Nitratireductor mangrovi: one gene and its partner. The protein of the gene in region 1 binds, or shares a complex with, the protein of each later gene. Links are inferred from orthologs where the notes say so. Each region holds a gene or a part of one and is shown in the gene's direction. Other genes may lie near its edges. The genes, in order: nusB and rpsJ.

Region 1 (5,400 bases):
GAGGATACCTTCATCGAACTGGCAAGATTTGGCTGAAGACCATGTTCACCGGCATCGTCACCGACATCGGCACTGTTTCGACGCTCCAAGAACTGCCCAAGGGTGCGCGCGTCAGGGTCGAGACGTCGTACGATCCGGCAACGATCGCGATCGGTGCGTCCATCGCTTGCGCCGGCGTGTGCCTGACAGTGGTTGCATTGCCGGAAGCCGGTTCGAATGCGCGCTGGTTCGAGGTCGAGGCCTGGGAGGAGGCACTGCGGCTGACCTCAGCTGGTGGCTGGCGATCTGGAACCCGTATCAACCTCGAGCGCGCATTGAAAATCGGTGACGAACTCGGCGGTCACATCGTTTCGGGCCATGTCGATGGCATGGCCGCGATCGTGGGTCGCGAGGACGAAGGAGACGCCGTGCGCTTTACGCTCGAGGCGCCGGCCGACCTTGCCCGTTTCATCGCGCCGAAAGGGTCGGTTGCTCTGGACGGGACGTCGTTGACCGTCAACAAGGTAAATGGCGTGCGCTTCGACGTGCTTCTCATTCATCACTCGCTTGCCGTGACCACCTGGGGCGAACGCGGCGTCGGTGACGCCGTCAACCTCGAGGTCGACACCATGGCGCGTTACGCGGCGCGGCTTGCGGAAGCCGCCAAAGAGGCATAGAGCATCCGGCGACCTCTCGCCGCCGTGTACGTCCCGGAGTTTCCTTGAATGAAAGCACCTGCAAAGCTCAGGCTCCTCATTGTGGAGGCGCGCTTCTACGACGAACTGTCGGACGCTCTTCTGGAAGGCGCCAAGGCGGTGCTTGACGCCGCCGGCGCTGCCTACGACGTCGTTACCGTTCCCGGCGCGCTGGAAGTGCCTGCCGCGATCTCGTTCGCGCTTGACGCCGCCGAGGAGGGTGGTGCCGACTATGACGGCTTCGTCGCGCTTGGCTGCGTCATCCGTGGCGAAACCTATCATTTCGAGATTGTCGCCAATGAATCCTCGCGCGCCCTGATGGATATCTCCATCGAGGAATCCGCCGCGATCGGCAACGGCATCCTGACGGTCGAGAATGAAGCCCAGGCATGGGCGCGCGCGCGGCGCGGGGAGGGTGACAAGGGCGGATTTGCGGCGCGCGCAGCGTTGACCATGATCGCGCTGCGCGAGACGCTCGGAGCCTGAACCTTGAACGCATCGGCAGACAGGACGCGAGGTGAGCCGCGCCAAGCCAACAAGCGTGGCGCCGCGCGCCTGGCCGCTGTACAGGCGCTTTACCAGATGGATGTCGCCGGCACCGGGTTGCTGGAGACGACCGCCGAATACGAGACCTTCCGTCTCGGCAAGGAGCTTGACGGCGCCCTCTACCGGGAGGCCGACCCGCAGTGGTTTCGCGCGATCCTGTCCGGCGTGGTCGAAAACCAGAAGACTCTGGATCCGGTGATCCGGCAGTCGCTGCTTGAAGACTGGCCGCTGTCGCGTCTCGATTCGACGCTGCGTGCCATTCTGCGTGCCTCTGTCTACGAACTGATGAAACGCTCGGACGTGCCGACAGCGGTGATCGTCTCGGAATATGTCGATATCGCCAAGGCGTTCTACGAAGAGGATGAACCCAAGGTGGTCAACGCCGTACTCGATCGCGTTGCGCGGCGCCTGCGCGGCGAGGATGCGGCCAAGGCCGGCCGATGACGGCCGGCTTCAACGAAAAGGAAGCGCGCCGCACGGCGCTGATCCTTGCCAGCGCCAGTGCCATCGTCGGTGCGGCGGCACCAATTTCGATCTCGATTGGCGGCCTTGCCGGGCTTTATCTGCTCGGGGCGGACAAGTCGCTCGCGACCGCACCGGTCACCGCCTACACGCTCGGCGTCGCGCTTGGCGCGCTGCCGCTCGCTTGGCTGGTGCGCAGGGTCGGCCAGCGCAATGGCTTCATCTCCGGAACGGTCGCCACCGCGGTCGGCAGCGCCGTCGCTACGCTGGCCCTGTTCGACGCCAATTTCTGGCTCTTCGCGCTCGGCCTACTGGTCATCGGTTTCGGCGGCGCGTCGGTTCAGCAATACCGTTTCGCCGCCGCCGACAATGCCCCATCGCACTTCAAGGCGCGCGCCATTTCAACTGTGCTCGCTGGCGGTGTGGTGATGGCGATCGTCGGCCCGCAGGTCGTCATCTTCACCCGCGACCTGTTCGCGCCGGTGATGTTCGCGGGCTCCTTCGCCGCGGTGATCGGGCTCGCCGCGCTCGGCGCGATCATCCTGTCGTTCCTGCGTCTGCATGACCGGCAGGCTGTGGCGGTCGCGGCCAGTGATGCGCCCGTCCGCCCGCTTGGCACGATCCTGCGCCAGCCCCGTTTCGTCGTATCCCTGCTGTGCGCCATCGGCTCTTATGCCTTGATGAGCTTTGTCATGACCGGTGCTCCGCTCGCCATGGTAGGCTGCGGCTTTACCCCGGACGAGGCCGCGCTCGGTATTTCCTGGCACGTCATGGCGATGTTTGCGCCGAGTTTCGTCACGGGGCGGCTGATTGCCAGGTTCGGCAAGGAGACGATCGTCGCGATCGGTTTGATTCTGCTTCTCGGTTGTGCGGCGGTCGCCTTGTCCGGTATCGCACTGTGGCAGTTCTGGTCCGCCCTCATCCTGCTTGGTATCGGCTGGAATTTCGGCTTCATCGGCGCCACGGCCATGGTCTCGGAAACCTATAGCGAAGCCGAGAAGGGCAAGGTGCAGGGCATTCACGACTTCTTCCTGTTCGGGTCGGTCGCGTTCGCCTCGTTGATGTCGGGCCAGGTCTACAACGCCTGGGGTTGGGAGATGCTCAACTGGATCATCTTCCCGGTCGTCGTCGGTTGTATCGCCGCGCTTGCGCTGCTGGTGGCGGCCGAACGTCGCCGCGTGGCCGCCTGAACCATCGTCTCGCCGTGGCGACAGGCGATGCGTGGCCGTGCTAGCGTCGGCTCGCGCAAACAGGAGACGACATGCCGGAGAAGACCGATACGCGGGCTCGCCTCGCCCTGTTGATCGACGCGGATAATGTCCGCTCGGAGTTCTTGCCCATCATCATCCGCGAGGCCTCAGCCTACGGCACCATCACCGTGAAGCGCGTCTACGGACATTTCGCCAGTTCGGCGATGAAGTCGTGGCATGCGCTTGTCCACGAACATGCTCTGACGCCGGTGCACATCCCCCCCGCCGCCAAGGGCAAGAATGCCACCGACATGAAGCTGGCAATCGAGGCGATGGACTTGCTCCACCGAGGCCAGATCGAGGGCTTCTGCATCGCTTCCTCCGACAGCGACTTCACAACGCTGGCAAGCCGCATCCGCGAGGAGGGCGTGGCGGTCTACGGTTTCGGCGAACAGAAGGCGTCGGTCGCCTATGTGCGTTCCTGCGACCGCTTCTTCTACTGCGACCTGCTGCTCGAGGAAGAAGAGCAGGAGCAGGATCAGAAGAGGAAGCCGCGCAAGAAGGTCTCGCCGCCGACACGCGACATCCTGGCGGCCATCGACGACCTCTCCGGCGAGGATGGCTGGGCTCCCCTGGGTGAGGTCGGCCAGATACTCAACAAGCGCATGCCCGATTTCGACCCGCGCAACTATGGTTTCCGCAAGCTGAGTGGTCTTGCCGAAAGCATGGGTTCGGTCGAGGTCAAACGCTCGCGCGAGGGCGGCGGCCCGGTGCTGGTGAAGCGCAGATAGTTTCGACCAAAGTCGGTTGCGCGATAGCGGCGAAAGCCGGGCAAAACCGTAACAAAACCTTGACGTTGGCGCGGGCGTTTCGCATAAGCCGCCTCGATCGGCCGGACTCCGCCCATTTTCGTGGGCGCTCCGGCCTTCCTTCAACGGCCCGGGGAGGGGTTCTTCCGGGCCAAACCCAGGGAAATTCGGCAATGACCATGCTTTACGTCGTCATCGCCTGCGGCCTGCTTTCTGTCCTCTACGCCATCTGGGCGACGCAGTCGGTCCTCGCGGCCGATCAGGGCAACGAGCGCATGCAGGAAATCGCCGGCGCCATCCGTGAGGGTGCGCAGGCCTATCTCAGCCGGCAGTACACCACGATCGCCATCGTCGGCGTCGTGGTCTTCCTGCTCGCCTGGTGGCTGCTCTCCGGCGCTGCGGCGGTCGGCTTTGCGATCGGCGCGATCCTTTCCGGTGTTGCCGGCTTCATCGGCATGCACGTGTCTGTGCGCGCCAATGTGCGCACCGCGCAGGCGGCCTCCAACAGCCTCGCCGCCGGCCTCGACATCGCCTTCAAGTCGGGCGCCATCACCGGCATGCTGGTTGCCGGCCTCGCGCTGCTCGGCGTCGCCGTCTACTATTATGTGCTGATCGGCCCGATGGGCTACGCCCCGGCCGACCGCGCCGTCATCGACGCGCTGGTCGCGCTTGGCTTCGGCGCTTCGCTGATCTCGATCTTCGCGCGTCTCGGCGGCGGCATCTTCACCAAGGGTGCCGATGTCGGTGGCGATCTCGTCGGCAAGGTGGAAGCGGGCATTCCCGAGGACGATCCGCGCAACCCGGCCACCATCGCCGACAATGTCGGCGACAATGTCGGCGACTGTGCCGGCATGGCGGCCGACCTGTTCGAGACCTACGCGGTGACGGTTGTCGCGACCATGGTGCTCGGCGCCATCTTCTTCGGTGGCACCGAGGTGCTGGCAAGCGTCATGCTCTATCCGCTGGCGATCTGCGCGGCCTGCATCATCACCTCCATCATCGGCACCTTCTTCGTGCGCCTCGGCGCCAACGGCTCGATCATGGGCGCGCTCTACAAGGGCCTGATCGTGACCGGGCTCCTGACCGTGCTCGGCATCGGTGCTGCGACCTCGCTTACCATCGGATGGGGCGAGATCACGCCGTCGGCGACCGGCGTTTCCGCGATGACCGGCACCAACCTGTTCATCTGCGGCGTGATCGGGCTGGCCGTCACGGGCCTGATCGTGGTCATCACCGAGTACTACACCGGCACCAACAAGCGTCCGGTCAACTCGATCGCCCAGGCGTCCGTTACCGGCCATGGCACCAACGTCATTCAGGGCCTCGCCGTTTCGCTCGAGGCGACTGCGCTGCCGGCAATCGTGATCGTGGCCGGCATCATTGCCACGTTCCAGCTTGCCGGCCTGTTCGGCACCGCAATCGCCGTGACGACCATGCTCGGCCTTGCCGGCATGATCGTTGCGCTCGACGCCTTTGGCCCGGTGACCGACAATGCCGGCGGCATCGCCGAAATGTCCGGACTGCCGTCGGAAGTGCGCCAGTCGACCGACGCCCTCGACGCGGTCGGCAACACCACCAAGGCCGTGACCAAGGGCTACGCGATCGGCTCGGCCGGTCTCGGTGCGTTGGTGCTGTTCGCCGCCTATTCCTACGATCTGGAGTATTTCGCCGCCAATGCGGCGCAGTTCCCCTATTTCGAAGGCATGGGCAACGTCTCGT
Region 2 (15,326 bases), 170 kb from region 1 along the record:
GTCACCCGGGGTTTTTAGCAAAGCCGCTGGCGCGCTAGAACGGTTCCTCAAAGGTAACGATCGAGATTTCGCCCGAGACCGCGCCCTCATATGCCGAAAGGTGCGGTTCGTCGTCGGGCACGCCGTCCATGTCGCCGATCTTGTCGAGTTCGGCCTCGACATAGCCTTCACGAGCCAGCGCTTCGAGCGCGGAACGAACGGCGGTATCGTCATCCGGAGCCACCAACATCACGTGTACTCCCAGGGAATCGCCGCCCTTGCGTTCCCAAACCCTGCCGGTGATGATGGTGACGGGGCGGTTGTCGTTGTCCTGCATGGCGTTCCCTTTCGCGCCTCTTGGCGATTCTGGCGGCGACGCAGCCGCACGGGCGTCATGTCTTGCACGCCACAACCTTGCATGACAGGCCCTAGCGAACCATATCTGCCGTCAGCGCGCTTCCAGCGAAAGAAAATTACGTGACGGTGGCCAAACCCGCAGAAGCGCAGGATTTTTGCGGCGACGGGGTTGACGGGTGGGGCGCACGGGCGTATTAGCCGCCGCGTCTGAGCCGATGTGAGACTTGGCTTTTCGGGACGACGCGTCCTGAAGTTCGTCTCAAACAGGGTTCGTTCTACGAGCGACGACATTCCGGCGTGCATGAAGCGGTTCCGCTTCCTCTGCTTTTTTGTTCGGGCAAGCCGCAAGGAGCGGCGTGTGGCCCGAATTTGCGTATGGAAAAGGCGCTGCGAGCGGCCCTCACGTGGCCTTGAGACGGAATTGAAGAAGAGGAAGGTTTATGCCTACCGTTAACCAGCTGATCCGCAAGCCGCGCACCGCGCCGGTGAAGCGCAACAAGGTTCCGGCCATGCAGCAGAACCCGCAGAAGCGGGGTGTTTGCACGCGCGTCTACACAACGACGCCCAAGAAGCCGAACTCGGCGCTGCGCAAGGTTGCGAAGATCCGCCTCGTCAATGGTTTCGAGGTGATCGGTTACATCCCGGGTGAGGGGCACAACCTCCAGGAGCACTCCGTGGTCATGATCCGCGGTGGTCGTGTGAAGGACCTTCCGGGCGTGCGCTACCACATCATCCGTGGCGTGCTCGACACGCAGGGCGTGAAGAATCGCAAGCAGCGTCGTTCGAAATACGGCGCCAAGCGTCCGAAGTGACCTGAGAGGCTGAGAGCAGATGTCCCGTCGTCACAGAGCAGAAAAGCGCGAAATCAACCCGGATCCCAAGTTTGGGGATCTGGTTGTGACCAAGTTCATGAACGCCGTCATGCTGCACGGCAAGAAGTCGGTCGCCGAGTCGATTGTCTATGGTGCCCTCGACCAGATTGAGGACAAGACCAAGCAGGAGCCGGTCGGGGTGTTCCATCAGGCGCTCGACAACGTTGCTCCGCATGTCGAGGTTCGCTCGCGGCGCGTCGGTGGCGCGACCTATCAGGTCCCGGTCGACGTCCGTCCCGAACGGCGTCAGGCGCTCGCTATCCGCTGGCTGATCACCGCCGCGCGCGGCCGCAACGAGACCACCATGATCGATCGCCTATCGGGCGAACTCATGGATGCCGCCAACAACCGCGGCACGGCAGTCAAGAAGCGCGAAGACACGCACCGCATGGCTGAGGCCAACCGCGCCTTTGCCCATTACCGCTGGTAATCGGCAGCGCGACAGGACGAGCGAAAGGCACGAGAGATGGCCCGCGACTACAAGATCGAAGACTACCGCAATTTCGGCATCATGGCGCATATCGACGCCGGAAAGACCACGACGACCGAGCGCGTCCTGTTCTATACCGGCAAGTCGCACAAGATCGGCGAAGTCCACGACGGCGCCGCGACCATGGACTGGATGGAGCAGGAGCAGGAACGCGGCATCACCATCACGTCGGCCGCGACCACGACCTTCTGGGAAGGCCGTGACGGCAAGAAGCGCCGCTTCAACATCATCGACACCCCTGGCCACGTCGACTTCACGATCGAGGTCGAGCGTTCGCTGCGCGTGCTCGACGGCGCCATAGCGCTGCTCGATGCCAATGCCGGTGTCGAGCCGCAGACCGAGACCGTGTGGCGTCAGGCCGACAAGTATCGCGTCCCGCGCATGATCTTCTGCAACAAGATGGACAAGATCGGCGCCGACTTCTTCCGGTCGGTCGAGATGGTCAAGTCGCGCCTTGGCGCGACGCCGGTCGTCATGCAGCTGCCGATCGGCGCCGAGAGCGACTTCGCCGGTGTCATCGACCTCGTCGAGATGAAGGCACTGGTGTGGAAGTCCGAAAACCTTGGTGCCGAGTGGGATGTTCTCGACATCCCGGCCGATCTCCAGGCGCAGGCCGAAGAGTATCGCGAAAAGCTGATCGAGACCGCTGTCGAGATGGACGAGGCCGCGCTTGAGGCCTACCTTGAGGGCAATCTTCCTTCCAACGACGAGCTGCGCAAGCTGATCCGCAAGGGCACCGTCGAGGTCAAGTTCTTCCCGATGTTCTGCGGCTCGGCCTTCAAGAACAAGGGCGTGCAGCCGCTGCTTGACGCCGTCGTCGACTTTCTTCCCTCGCCGGTTGAAGTGCCGGCCATCAAGGGCATCGATCCGAAGACCGAAAGCGAGATCAGCCGCAAGTCGTCCGACGAAGAGCCGGTGTCGATGCTGGCCTTCAAGATCATGAACGACCCGTTTGTCGGTTCGCTCACCTTCTGCCGCATCTACTCCGGCGTTCTGAAGAAGGGCGTCTCGCTCGAGAACACCGTGAAGGCGAAGCGCGAGCGTATCGGCCGCATGCTGCAGATGCACTCCAACTCGCGTGAGGACATCGAAGAGGCCTATGCCGGCGACATCGTCGCGCTTGCCGGTCTCAAGGAAACCACGACGGGCGATACGCTGTGCGACCCGCTGAAGCCGGTCATCCTGGAGCGCATGGAATTCCCGGATCCGGTCATCCAGATCGCGATCGAGCCCAAGACCAAGGGCGACCAGGAAAAGATGGGCATGGCCCTCAACCGTCTCGCCGCCGAGGACCCCTCCTTCCGCGTCAAGACGGACGAGGAAAGCGGTCAGACCATCATCTCGGGCATGGGCGAACTTCACCTCGACATCATCGTCGATCGCTTGAAGCGCGAGTTCAAGGTCGAGGCCAATGTCGGCGCACCGCAGGTCGCGTATCGCGAGACCATCACCCGGCAGGCCGAGATCGACTACACGCACAAGAAGCAGACTGGCGGTTCGGGTCAGTTCGCGCGCGTCAAGATCGTGTTCGAGCCCAATCCGGAGAGCGAGGACTTCGTCTTCGAATCCAAGATCATCGGCGGCTCGGTGCCGAAGGAATACATTCCCGGCGTCCAGAAGGGCATCGAGAGCGTCATGTCCTCCGGTCCGGTGGCCGGCTTCCCGATGCTGGGCGTCAAGGCAACGCTGATCGACGGCGCCTACCACGACGTCGACTCGTCGGTCCTGGCCTTCGAGATCGCTTCGCGCGCTGCTTTCCGTGAGGGTGCGCAGAAGGCGGGTGCCCAGCTGCTCGAGCCGATCATGAAGGTCGAGGTGGTGACACCTGAGGACTATGTCGGCTCGGTGATCGGCGACCTGAACGGCCGCCGCGGCCAGATCCAGAACCAGGAGATGCGCGGCAACGCCGTTGTCGTCAATTCGATGGTGCCGCTGGCCAACATGTTCAAGTACGTCGACACGCTGCGTTCGATGTCCCAGGGCCGCGCCCAGTACACGATGCAGTTCGATCATTACGAGCCTGTGCCGACTGCGGTCGCGCAGGAAATCCAGAAGAAATACGCGTAATCCCGCCGGATTGACGCCAACGTCAACTTCGCCCGCCAGCGGGCAGCAGGAAATGGAGACCTCACATGGCAAAAGGTAAATTCGAGCGTAATAAGCCTCATGTGAACATTGGCACGATTGGTCACGTTGACCATGGCAAGACGTCGTTGACGGCGGCGATCACGAAGTATTTTGGCGAGTTCAAGGCGTATGACATGATTGACGCAGCGCCTGAGGAGAAGGCGCGGGGCATCACGATCTCGACGGCGCATGTCGAGTACGAGACGGATGCGCGCCACTACGCGCATGTCGACTGCCCGGGCCACGCCGACTACGTGAAGAACATGATCACGGGTGCCGCGCAGATGGACGGCGCGATCCTGGTTGTTTCGGCGGCGGACGGCCCGATGCCGCAGACGCGCGAGCACATCCTGCTTGCCCGCCAGGTCGGCGTTCCGGCGATCGTCGTGTTCCTGAACAAGGTCGACCAGGTCGACGATGCCGAGCTTCTGGAGCTTGTCGAGCTCGAGGTTCGCGAGCTCCTGTCGAGCTACGAGTTCCCGGGCGACGACATTCCGATCGTGAAGGGCTCTGCGCTGGCGGCGCTCGAGGACTCCAACAAGGAGATCGGCGAGGACGCGATCCGCGAGCTGATGAAGGAAGTCGACGCCTATATCCCGACGCCTGAGCGTCCGGTCGACCAGCCGTTCCTGATGCCGATCGAGGACGTGTTCTCGATCTCGGGCCGCGGCACGGTTGTGACGGGCCGCGTCGAGCGCGGCATCGTGAAGGTCGGCGAGGAGGTCGAGATCGTCGGCATCCGCCCGACTTCGAAGACGACGGTGACGGGCGTCGAGATGTTCCGCAAGCTTCTGGACCAGGGCCAGGCGGGCGACAACATCGGCGCGCTTCTGCGCGGCATCGACCGCGAGGGCGTGGAGCGCGGCCAGGTTCTGTGCAAGCCGGGTTCGGTGACGCCGCACACCAAGTTCAAGGCCGAGGCCTATATCCTGACCAAGGAGGAGGGCGGCCGCCACACGCCGTTCTTCACCAACTACCGCCCGCAGTTCTATTTCCGCACGACGGACGTGACGGGTGTCGTCACGCTTCCGGAAGGCACGGAGATGGTGATGCCGGGCGACAATGTGACGGTTGACGTTGAACTGATCGTGCCGATCGCCATGGAGGAGAAGCTGCGCTTCGCCATCCGCGAAGGCGGCCGCACCGTCGGCGCCGGCATCGTCGCATCCATCACGGAATAGGAAAAACCGGTCTGGCGCGGGTGCGGCAATCCCGCCGCGCCCGGGTCAAACAAGGACAAGACGCATGAACGGACAAAATATCCGAATCCGCCTCAAAGCGTTCGACCACCGTGTGCTCGACGCCTCGACGCGCGAGATCGTGTCGACCGCCAAGCGCACCGGCGCCAGCGTTCGCGGACCGGTTCCGCTGCCGACGCGGATCGAGAAGTTCACGGTGAACCGCTCGCCGCACATCGACAAGAAGAGCCGCGAGCAGTTCGAGATGCGCACGCACAAGCGCCTGCTCGATATCGTGGACCCGACGCCGCAGACCGTGGACGCGCTTATGAAGCTCGACCTGGCCGCCGGCGTCGACGTTGAGATCAAGCTCTAAGGGGCTTTGGGAAGAGGCGCGGCAGGGCTTGAGGCTCGGCCCGGGAACTCTTGAGAAGGAAGTTGAACCGATGCGTTCAGGTGTTATCGCACAGAAGGTGGGGATGACGCGCATCTACAACGATGCGGGCGAACATGTGCCCGTGACCGTTCTGCGGATGGAGAACTGTCAGGTTGTGGCGCAGCGCACCCAGGAGAAGAACGGCTACACGGCCGTCCAGCTTGGAGTCGGGCTTGCCCGCGTGAAGAACACGACCAAGGCGCTGCGCGGGCATTTTGCTGCCGCGTCGGTCGAGCCGAAGTCGAAGCTGGCCGAGTTCCGTGTCTCCCCGGACAACCTGCTCGATATTGGCGCCGAGATCACGGCCGACCACTTCGTTGCCGGTCAGAAGGTCGACGTCACAGGCACCTCGATCGGCAAGGGTTTCCAGGGTGTCATGAAGCGCCACAATTTCGGTGGCGGCCGGGCGACCCACGGTAACTCGGTATCGCACCGTTCGCACGGTTCGACCGGTCAGCGCCAGGACCCCGGCAAGGTGTTCAAGGGCAAGAAGATGGCTGGCCACATGGGCCAGACGCGCGTGACCACGCAGAATGTTGAGGTGGTCTCCACCGACGTCGATCGTGGCCTGATCCTGATCCGCGGCGCCGTTCCGGGCTCCAAGGGCGCCTGGATCCTGGTTCGCGACGCGGTCAAGGCCGCGCTGCCCGACAACGCGCCGAAGCCGGCTGCGATCCGCGCCGCCGCCGCGGCGGTCGCCAATGAAGCTGCCGCTCAGGAAGGGGCCGAGTGATGGACATCAAGATCACAACGCTCGCCGGCAAGGACGCAGGCAAGGCGACGCTCTCGGACGAGATCTTCGGCCTCGACCCGCGCGAAGACCTGCTTCAGCGCGTCGTGCGCTGGCAACTCGCCAAGAAGCAGCAGGGCACGCACAAGACCAAGGGGCGCGCGGAGATTTCGCGCACCGGTGCCAAGATGTACCGCCAGAAGGGTACGGGTCGCGCCCGGCATTCGTCGGCCCGCGTTCCGCAGTTCCGCGGCGGTGGCCGTGCCCACGGTCCGGTGGTGCGCAGCCACGAGCACGATTTGCCCAAGAAGGTGCGCGCGCTCGGTCTGAAGCATGCCCTGTCGGCGAAGGCGAAGGCCTCCACGCTGATCGTCGTCGACGAACTGTCGGTGAAGGATGCCAAGACCAAGGCGCTCATCGCGACGTTCGCCAAGCTCGGGCTGGACAACGCCCTGATGATCGGTGGCGCCGAGCTTGACCAGAACTTCAAGCGGGCGGCCTCGAACATCCCCAATATCGACGTGCTGCCGGTCCAGGGCATCAACGTCTACGACATTCTGCGCCGCGGCACGCTTGTCCTTTCCAAGGCGGCCGTCGAGGCTCTCGAGGAGCGTTTTAAATGACCGATCTCCGCCACTATGACGTGATCGTCAGCCCGGTGATCACCGAGAAGTCGACCATGGCGTCCGAGGTCAACCAGGTTGTCTTCAACGTCGCTCGCAAGGCGTCGAAGCCTGAGATCAAGGCGGCCGTCGAGGCGCTTTTCGGCGTCAAGGTGACGTCCGTGAACACGCTCGTTCGCAAGGGCAAGGTGAAGCGTTTCCGCGGCACCATCGGCCAGCAGAGCGATATCAAGAAAGCCGTTGTGACGCTGGCCGAAGGCCACGCGATCGATATCGCGACGGGTCTCTGAGAGGCTTGAGGTAGGATCATGGCACTCAAGAAGTACAATCCGGTCACGCCGAGCCAGCGTCAGCTGGTCATCGTTGACCGCTCCGGCCTCTACAAGGGCAAGCCGGTCAAGGGCCTGACCGAAGGTCTCACCAAGTCGGGCGGCCGCAACAATGCCGGCCGCGTGACCGCGCGCTTCATCGGCGGGGGTCACAAGCGGACCTATCGCGTCATCGATTTCAAGCGCCGCAAGTTCGACGTCGCGGCAACGGTTGAGCGTATCGAGTACGACCCGAACCGCTCCGCCTTCATCGCGCTCATCCGCTATGATGACGGCGAACTGTCCTACATCCTGGCGCCGCAGCGTCTTGCGGTGGGCGACAAGGTCGTCTCCAGCGCCTCGGCCGACGTCAAGCCCGGCAATACCATGCCGCTTTCGGCGATGCCGGTCGGCACGATCGTCCACAATGTCGAGCTGAAGCCCGGCAAGGGCGGACAGGTCGCGCGTTCGGCGGGCGCCTATGTGCAGCTTGTCGCTCGCGACCAGGGTATGGCAATCCTGCGTATGAGCTCCGGCGAACAGCGCCTCGTGCATGGGTCGTGCCTCGCCACTGTCGGCGCGGTTTCCAATCCGGACCATGCCAACATCAACGATGGCAAGGCGGGCCGCACCCGCTGGCGCGGCAAGCGTCCGCACAACCGCGGCGTCGCCATGAACCCGGTCGACCATCCGCACGGCGGTGGTGAAGGCCGCACTTCCGGCGGTCGTCATCCGGTTTCGCCGTGGGGCAAGCCCACGAAGGGCAAGCGTACGCGCTCCAACAAGGCGACCGACAAGTTCATCATGCGCTCGCGTCATGCGCGCAAGTCATAAGAAGAGGTAAGGCGAAGTGACCCGCTCAGTCTGGAAAGGCCCCTTCATCGACGGCTACATGCTGAAGAAGGCCGACAAGGTGCGCGAGAGCGGCCGCAACGAAGTGATCAAGATCTGGAGCCGCCGTTCCACGATCCTACCCCAGTTCGTCGGCCTGACCTTTGGCGTCTACAACGGCCAGAAGCATATTCCCGTCTCCGTGTCGGAAGACATGGTCGGGCACAAATTCGGTGAATTCGCTCCGACCCGGACCTATTACGGCCACGGCGCGGACAAGAAGGCGAAGAGGAAGTAAGTCATGGGCAAGGCCAAAGCTCCGCGCCGGCTTGCTGACAACGAGGCGCGCGCCGTCCTGCGCACGATCCGCGTCAGCCCGCAGAAGCTGAACCTGGTTGCCGCCATGATCCGCGGCAAGAAGGTGGCGAGCGCGCTCGCCGACCTCGAGTTCTCGCGCAAGCGCATCGCCGGAACGGTCAGGAAGACCCTGGAATCGGCGATCGCCAATGCCGAGAACAATCACGATCTCGACGTCGATTCGCTGGTTGTCGCCGAGGCTTTTGTCGGCAAGTCGATCGTCATGAAGCGCTTCCATGCACGTGGCCGCGGACGCGCCAGCCGCATCGAGAAGCCGTTCGCGAACCTGACCATCGTCGTTCGCGAAGTTGAAGAGAAAGTGGAGGCCGCCTGATGGGCCAGAAAGTCAATCCGATCGGGCTTCGCCTCGGCATCAACCGGACCTGGGATTCGCGCTGGTATGCCAACACCGGCGAGTACGGCAAGCTGCTGCACGAAGACCTCAAGATCCGCGATTACCTGATGTCGGAGCTGAAGCAGGCCGCGATCTCCAAGGTCGTGATCGAGCGCCCGCACAAGAAGTGCCGGGTGACGATCCACGCAGCGCGTCCGGGTCTGATCATCGGCAAGAAGGGCGCCGACATCGAGAAGCTGCGCCGCAAACTGACCGAGATGACCCAGTCGGAGACGCATCTGAATATCGTCGAGGTGCGCAAGCCCGAGGTCGACGCCACGCTGATCGCGCAGTCGATCGCCCAGCAGCTGGAGCGCCGCGTTGCGTTCCGCCGTGCCATGAAGCGCGCCGTCCAGTCGGCGATGCGCCTTGGTGCCGAAGGCATTCGCATCAACTGCTCGGGCCGGCTTGGCGGCGCGGAGATCGCGCGCATGGAATGGTACCGCGAGGGCCGCGTGCCGCTGCACACGCTGCGCGCCGACGTCGATTATGGCACTGCCGAGGCGCAGACCGCCTACGGCGCCTGCGGCGTGAAGGTCTGGGTCTTCAAGGGCGAGATCCTCGAACACGATCCGATGGCGTCGGAACGCCGTGCGATCGAGAGCGAGCATCAGGGCGGCGGTGGCCGTCGTCGCGAGAACGCCTGATCGTTCCTCGCGCAGGAAACGGAATTTGGAGTAGAAAACGATGCTGCAGCCGAAGCGCACGAAGTTCCGCAAGCAGTTCAAGGGCCGTATTCACGGCGCCGCCAAGGGCGGCACCAAGCTCGACTTCGGCTCGTTCGGGCTGAAGGCGCTGGAGCCGGAGCGTGTCACCGCGCGTCAGATCGAGGCTGCTCGCCGGGCCATCACCCGCGAGATGAAGCGCCAGGGCCGCGTCTGGATCCGCATCTTCCCGGACGTGCCTGTCACCTCCAAGCCGACCGAAGTCCGCATGGGTAAGGGCAAGGGCTCGGTCGACTATTGGGTCTGCCGCGTCAAGCCGGGTCGGATCATGTTCGAACTGGACGGCGTTTCCGAAACGATCGCGCGCGAGGCATTGCGCCTGGGCGCTGCCAAGCTGCCGGTCAAGACGCGCTTTATCCAGCGCGTGAGCGAATAGGAAGGGCGCAACGATGAAAGCCTCTGACGTCAGGGCCAAGACCCTGGATCAGCTCAATGACGAGCTCGCCGGCCTGAAGAAGGAGCAGTTCAACCTGCGCTTTCAGAAGGCGACCGGTCAGCTCGAGAAGACCTCGCGCGTCAAGCAGGTCCGTCGGGACATCGCGCGCATCAAGACCATCGTCGCCGAGAAATCGGCGGACAAGAACGCGTAGGAAGAAGAATATGCCAAAGCGCATCCTGCAGGGCACGGTCGTCAGCGACAAGAACGACAAGACGGTCGTCGTCAAGGTCGAGCGCCGCTTTACCCACCCGGTGATGAAGAAGACCGTGCGCATGTCGAAAAACTACAAGGCGCATGACGAGGCCAACAGCCACAAGGTGGGCGACACCGTGCTCATCCAGGAGTCGCGGCCGATCTCCAAGGACAAGCGCTGGGTCGTGGTGACCGAAGCGCAGGCCGAGTAGCGAAAAGTTTCGGAAAGCCGGGAAGGGCAGCCCTTCCCATGAACAAGAAGAAGGCGGCCAGTCATGATTCAGATGCAAACAAACCTCGACGTCGCTGACAATTCCGGCGCCCGTCGTGTCATGTGCATCAAGGTGCTGGGCGGTTCGAAGCGGAAATACGCTTCCGTGGGCGACGTGATCGTCGTCTCGGTCAAGGAAGCCATTCCGCGCGGCCGCGTGAAGAAGGGCGACGTGATGAAGGCGGTCGTGGTCCGCACGGCCAAGGACATCCGCCGTCCGGACGGCAGCGTCATTCGTTTCGACAAGAATGCCGCCGTTCTGGTGGACAACAAGAAAGAGCCGGTCGGCACGCGTATCTTCGGCCCTGTCCCGCGCGAATTGCGCGCGAAGGCCCACATGAAGATCATCTCGCTGGCGCCGGAAGTGCTGTAAGGAGCCGGATTGATGCAGAAGATCCGTAAAGGCGACAAGGTCGTCGTGCTCGCCGGCAAGGACAAGGGCCGCACCGGCGAGGTTTTAAAAGTCATGCCGAAGGACGACAAGGCCGTCGTCCGCGGCATCAACGTTGTGCGCCGCCATCAGCGGCAGACGCAGAACCAGGAAGGCGGCATCATCTCCATCGATGCGCCGATCCACATGTCCAACCTTGCGCTCGCCGACCCCAAGGACGGCAAGCCGACCCGCGTCGGCTTCGAGATCAAGGACGGCAAGAAGGTTCGCGTCGCCAAGCGCTCGGGAGTTGAGATCGATGTCTGAGACTTACGAACCGCGCCTGAAGAAGCTCTACAACGAGACCATTCGCAAGGCGCTGCGCGACCAGTTCTCATACGACAACGAGATGCAGGTTCCGCGTCTCGAAAAGGTCGTCATCAATATGGGTGTCGGGGCCGCGACCGCGGACTCCAAGAAGCCGACCGTGGCTGCGGAAGAACTGTCGCTGATTGCCGGCCAGAAGGCCGTCGTCACGCGGGCACGCACCTCCATCGCCGGTTTCAAGGTGCGCGAGGGCATGCCTATCGGCGCCAAGGTGACTTTGCGCAAGGACCGTATGTACGACTTCGTCGATCGCCTTGTGACGATCGCGCTGCCGCGCGTGCGTGACTTCCGCGGCCTTAACCCGAAGAGCTTCGACGGCCGCGGCAACTTCGCCATGGGCATCAAGGAGCACATCGTGTTCCCCGAGATCAACTACGACAAGGTCGACCAGATCTGGGGAATGGACATCATCGTTTGTACGACCGCCACGACGGACGACGAGGCCCGGGCATTGCTCAAGGCCTTCAACTTCCCGTTCCGGCAGTAACGGCAGCGAAAAAGGAACAATCTGATATGGCAAAGACCAGCTCAGTCGAAAAGAACAAGCGCCGCCGCAAGCTCGTCGCGCGCCACGCGGCCAAGCGTGCCGAACTCAAGGCGCTCGTGATGAACCGTGAGTTGCCGATGGAAGATCGCTTCCGCGCGCAGCTCAAGCTCGCCGCGATGCCGCGCAACTCTTCCAAGGTGCGCATCCGTAATCGCTGCGAGGTGACGGGGCGTCCGCGCGCCTTCTATCGCAAGCTGAACATGTCGCGCGTTGCGCTGCGTGAACTGGGCTCGCTGGGTCTGATCCCGGGCCTGGTCAAGTCGAGCTGGTAAGGAGGGCGAGCGATGTCCATGAGTGATCCTCTCGGCGATATGCTGACCCGCATCCGCAACGCCTATGGCCGCAAGAAGACCAAGGTCTCGACCCCGGCGTCCAAGCTGCGCGCGCGTGTGCTCGAAGTCATGAAGTCCGAAGGCTATATCCGCGACTACAGCCAGACCGATTTCGACAATGGCAAGTCGGAGATCGAGATCGAGCTGAAATATTTCGATGGCGTTTCGGTGATCCGCGAGATCGCCCGCGTCTCGAAGCCCGGTCGTCGGGTCTATGTTTCGGCCAGGTCGATTCCGCAGGTCTCCAACGGCCTCGGCATTTCGATCCTGTCGACGCCGAAGGGCGTCATGGCGGACCATGAAGCGCGCGAACAGAATGTCGGCGGAGAGATCCTCTGCCAGATCTTCTGATCGGGCCCAAACAGAACGAACGAGGACAGGAACATGTCTCGTATTGGTAAGAGACCCGTGGCGGTGCCGGATGGCGTGACCGCGTCCGTCGATGGCCAGACCGTTATCGCGAAGGGCCCGAAGGGCGAACTGCGCTTCGTCGTCAACGACGAGGTTCTGGTCAAGCTCGACAACGGCGAGATCAAGGTCGATCCGCGTGATCAGTCGAAAGACGCACGCTCCAAATGGGGCATGTCGCGCACGATGATCCAGAACATCCTCAAGGGGGTGAAGGACGGCTTCGAGAAGCGTCTCGAGATTACCGGCGTCGGTTACCGCGCGGCCCTGCAGGGGAAGGATCTGCAGCTCTCTCTCGGCTTCAGCCACGAGGTGGTTTACAAGGCGCCGGAAGGCATCCAGATCACCGTGCCCAAGCCGACGGAGATCGTCGTGACTGGTATCGACAACCAGAAGGTCGGCCAGGTCGCAGCGGAAATCCGCGAGTATCGCGGCCCCGAGCCCTACAAGGGCAAGGGCGTGCGTTATGCCGACGAGCGCATCGTGCGCAAGGAAGGCAAGAAGAAGTAAGGAAAGCAGGCCATGGCTTCTAAGGATTCTACCCAGCGCCGCGCTGCCCGCGTCCGCCGCCAGGTCAAGGCGGTGGCCGGCGATCGCCTGCGCCTCTCGGTCCATCGCTCGTCGAAGAACATCTACGCCCAGATCATCGATGATCAGAAGGGCCACACGGTCGCCGCCGCTTCGACGCTTGAGAAGGACGTCAAGGGTTCGCTCAAGACCGGTGCGGATGCCGCTGCCGCAGCCGCGGTTGGCAAGCTGATTGCCGAGCGTGCGGTCAAGGCCGGCGTCAAGGAGGTCGTTTTCGACCGCGGCGCCTATATCTACCACGGCCGCGTCAAGGCGCTCGCCGAGGCTGCCCGCGAGGGCGGTCTGTCGTTCTAAACCGCCCCCCGGCCAAGGCGCCGGGTCAGGCAAAAATCAACCGCCGTGCTTCCGGAAAAGAACAAGGAACAGGATAATGGCACAGGATCGCAGGGACGGCCGCGGCCGTGATCGCGAAGAGCGCGACAGCGAATTTGTCGACAAGCTCGTTCACATCAACCGCGTCGCCAAGGTCGTCAAGGGCGGCCGCCGCTTCGGCTTTGCAGCACTCGTCGTAGTCGGCGACCAGAAGGGCCGCGTCGGCTTTGGTCACGGCAAGGCGCGCGAGGTGCCTGAGGCGATCCGCAAGGCGACTGAAAGCGCCAAGCGCGACATGATCTTCGTGCCGCTCCGGTCGGGCCGTACGCTCCACCACGACGTCTCCGGCCGCCATGGCGCCGGTCGCGTCCTGCTGCGCGCCGCAAAGGCCGGTACCGGCATCATCGCTGGTGGCCCTATGCGCGCCGTCTTCGAGACCCTCGGCGTCCATGACGTCGTGGCCAAGTCGATGGGCACGTCCAATCCCTACAACATGGTGCGCGCCACCTTCGACGCATTGAAGCAGCAGATGCACCCCAAGGATGTGGCTGCCCAGCGCGGCATCAAATATTCGTCACTGCAGGCGCGTCGCGGCGCTGCCGCCGCCGAAGAATAACTGCTCGCGCGGCTGACAGAGGAACAGGAAAATGGCTGAGAAGAAGAAGGGCAAGACCGTAACGGTCGAGCAGGTCGGCAGCCCCATCCGCCGCCCGGCCGAGCAGCGTGCGACGCTGATCGGCCTTGGTCTGAACAAGCTGCATCGCCGCCGCACGCTGGAGGACACGCCCTCCGTGCGCGGCATGATCGCGAAAGTGCAACATCTCGTCCGCGTCGTGGACGAGGCGTAAGCGACGCTGGAGCATCGACATGAAACTCAACGAACTGCGCGACAAGGAAGGCGCGACCCAGTCGCGCAAGCGCGTCGGGCGCGGCATTGGTTCGGGCCTCGGCAAGACCGGTGGGCGCGGTGTGAAGGGCCAGAAGTCCCGTTCCGGCGTCTCGATCAACGGGTTCGAGGGCGGCCAGATGCCGCTTTACCGCCGTCTGCCCAAGCGTGGCTTCAAGGTCCCGTTCCCGAAGGACTTCAACATCGTTTCGCTGGCCCGCATCCAGCAGGCGGTCGACGCCAAGAAGCTTGATGCCAAGAAGCCGGTGACGGCCGAGGCGCTCGTCGAGGCTGGCGTTATCCGCCGTGTTCGCGATGGCGTGCGTCTGCTCGCCGATGGCGAACTCAAGGCCAAGGTGACCTTCGAAATCGCCGGCGCCTCCAAGGCCGCCATCGAGAAGGTCGAAAAGGCCGGCGGTTCGGTGAAGCTGCCGGAAAAGCCTGCCGCCGAGTAACCGGTTTCCGGTGCGACCAATAGCGGCGGCCCCTGGCCGCCGCTTGCATCCTGGGCGGCTGGGGCCTATCTCGGGGCTTCGGCGCACGCGTCGTCCGCGACGGACGGGTCAGGAAGCGTGACGAAGCGGAGAACTTTTCATGGCGTCTGCTGCTGAGCAACTTGCCTCCAATCTGAACTTCGCTGCCTTCGCCAAGGCCGAGGATCTGAAGAAGCGGATCTGGTTTACCCTTGGCGCATTGCTCGTCTACCGCCTCGGCACCTATATCCCGATCCCGGGGATCAATCCCGATGCCTTCGCGCAGGCGTTCGAGCAGCAGTCGGGCGGCGTTCTCGGCATGTTCAACATGTTTGCCGGCGGCGCCGTCGAGCGCATGGCGATCTTCGCCCTCGGCATCATGCCCTACATCTCCGCTTCCATCATCATGCAGCTGATGACGTCGGTGATCCCGACGCTCGAGCAGTTGAAGAAGGAAGGCGAGCAGGGCCGCAAGGTCATCAACCAGTACACCCGCTACGGTACCGTCCTGCTTGCGACGGTTCAGGCCTACGGTATTTCTGTCGGACTCGAGAGTGGTACCGATATCGTCACCGATCCCGGCTGGTTCTTCCGCATCTCCGCCGTCATCACCCTGGTTGGCGGCACCATGTTCCTGATGTGGCTCGGCGAGCAGATCACCGCTCGCGGCATTGGCAACGGCATCTCGCTGATCATCTTCTCCGGCATTGTCGC

Evidence for each region.
Region 2: the proteins of nusB (region 1) and rpsJ are in contact, whole or in part, in a solved structure (PDB 3D3B), measured with the Escherichia coli proteins. The link is inferred for Nitratireductor mangrovi from one-to-one orthologs.

Annotation. Positions count from the first base shown.
Region 1 is NZ_CP042301.2:788,788-794,187, forward strand. What follows is about bases 1-2,913. They hold nusB (transcription antitermination factor NusB), read left to right. Parts: upstream 1-1,163; coding sequence 1,164-1,664; downstream 1,665-2,913. Other genes in these bases: ribD (bifunctional diaminohydroxyphosphoribosylaminopyrimidine deaminase/5-amino-6-(5-phosphoribosylamino)uracil reductase RibD), read left to right, coding at 1-36; FQ775_RS03790 (riboflavin synthase), read left to right, coding at 42-656; FQ775_RS03795 (6,7-dimethyl-8-ribityllumazine synthase), read left to right, coding at 705-1,160; FQ775_RS03805 (MFS transporter), read left to right, coding at 1,661-2,872. Outside these bases: FQ775_RS03810 (NYN domain-containing protein), read left to right, coding at 2,944-3,663; FQ775_RS03815 (sodium-translocating pyrophosphatase), read left to right, coding at 3,855-5,400. UniProt on the Escherichia coli protein: Part of the processive rRNA transcription and antitermination complex (rrnTAC). The complex forms an RNA-chaperone ring around the RNA exit tunnel of RNA polymerase (RNAP).
Region 2 is NZ_CP042301.2:952,290-967,615, forward strand. The notes cover bases 3,957-6,724. They hold rpsJ (30S ribosomal protein S10), read left to right. Parts: upstream 3,957-5,070; coding sequence 5,071-5,379; downstream 5,380-6,724. Other genes in these bases: tuf (elongation factor Tu), read left to right, coding at 3,957-5,006; rplC (50S ribosomal protein L3), read left to right, coding at 5,450-6,172; rplD (50S ribosomal protein L4), read left to right, coding at 6,172-6,724. In the rest of the region: FQ775_RS23760 (porin), read left to right, coding at 1-18; FQ775_RS04590 (transcriptional regulator), read right to left, coding at 35-316; rpsL (30S ribosomal protein S12), read left to right, coding at 777-1,148; rpsG (30S ribosomal protein S7), read left to right, coding at 1,168-1,638; fusA (elongation factor G), read left to right, coding at 1,675-3,765; more of tuf, read left to right, coding at 3,831-3,956; more of rplD, read left to right, coding at 6,725-6,792; FQ775_RS04630 (50S ribosomal protein L23), read left to right, coding at 6,789-7,082; rplB (50S ribosomal protein L2), read left to right, coding at 7,101-7,934; rpsS (30S ribosomal protein S19), read left to right, coding at 7,951-8,229; rplV (50S ribosomal protein L22), read left to right, coding at 8,233-8,622; rpsC (30S ribosomal protein S3), read left to right, coding at 8,622-9,329; rplP (50S ribosomal protein L16), read left to right, coding at 9,370-9,783; rpmC (50S ribosomal protein L29), read left to right, coding at 9,797-9,997; rpsQ (30S ribosomal protein S17), read left to right, coding at 10,008-10,250; rplN (50S ribosomal protein L14), read left to right, coding at 10,314-10,682; and 10 more genes. UniProt on the Escherichia coli protein: Involved in the binding of tRNA to the ribosomes. Part of the processive rRNA transcription and antitermination complex (rrnTAC). The complex forms an RNA-chaperone ring around the RNA exit tunnel of RNA polymerase (RNAP).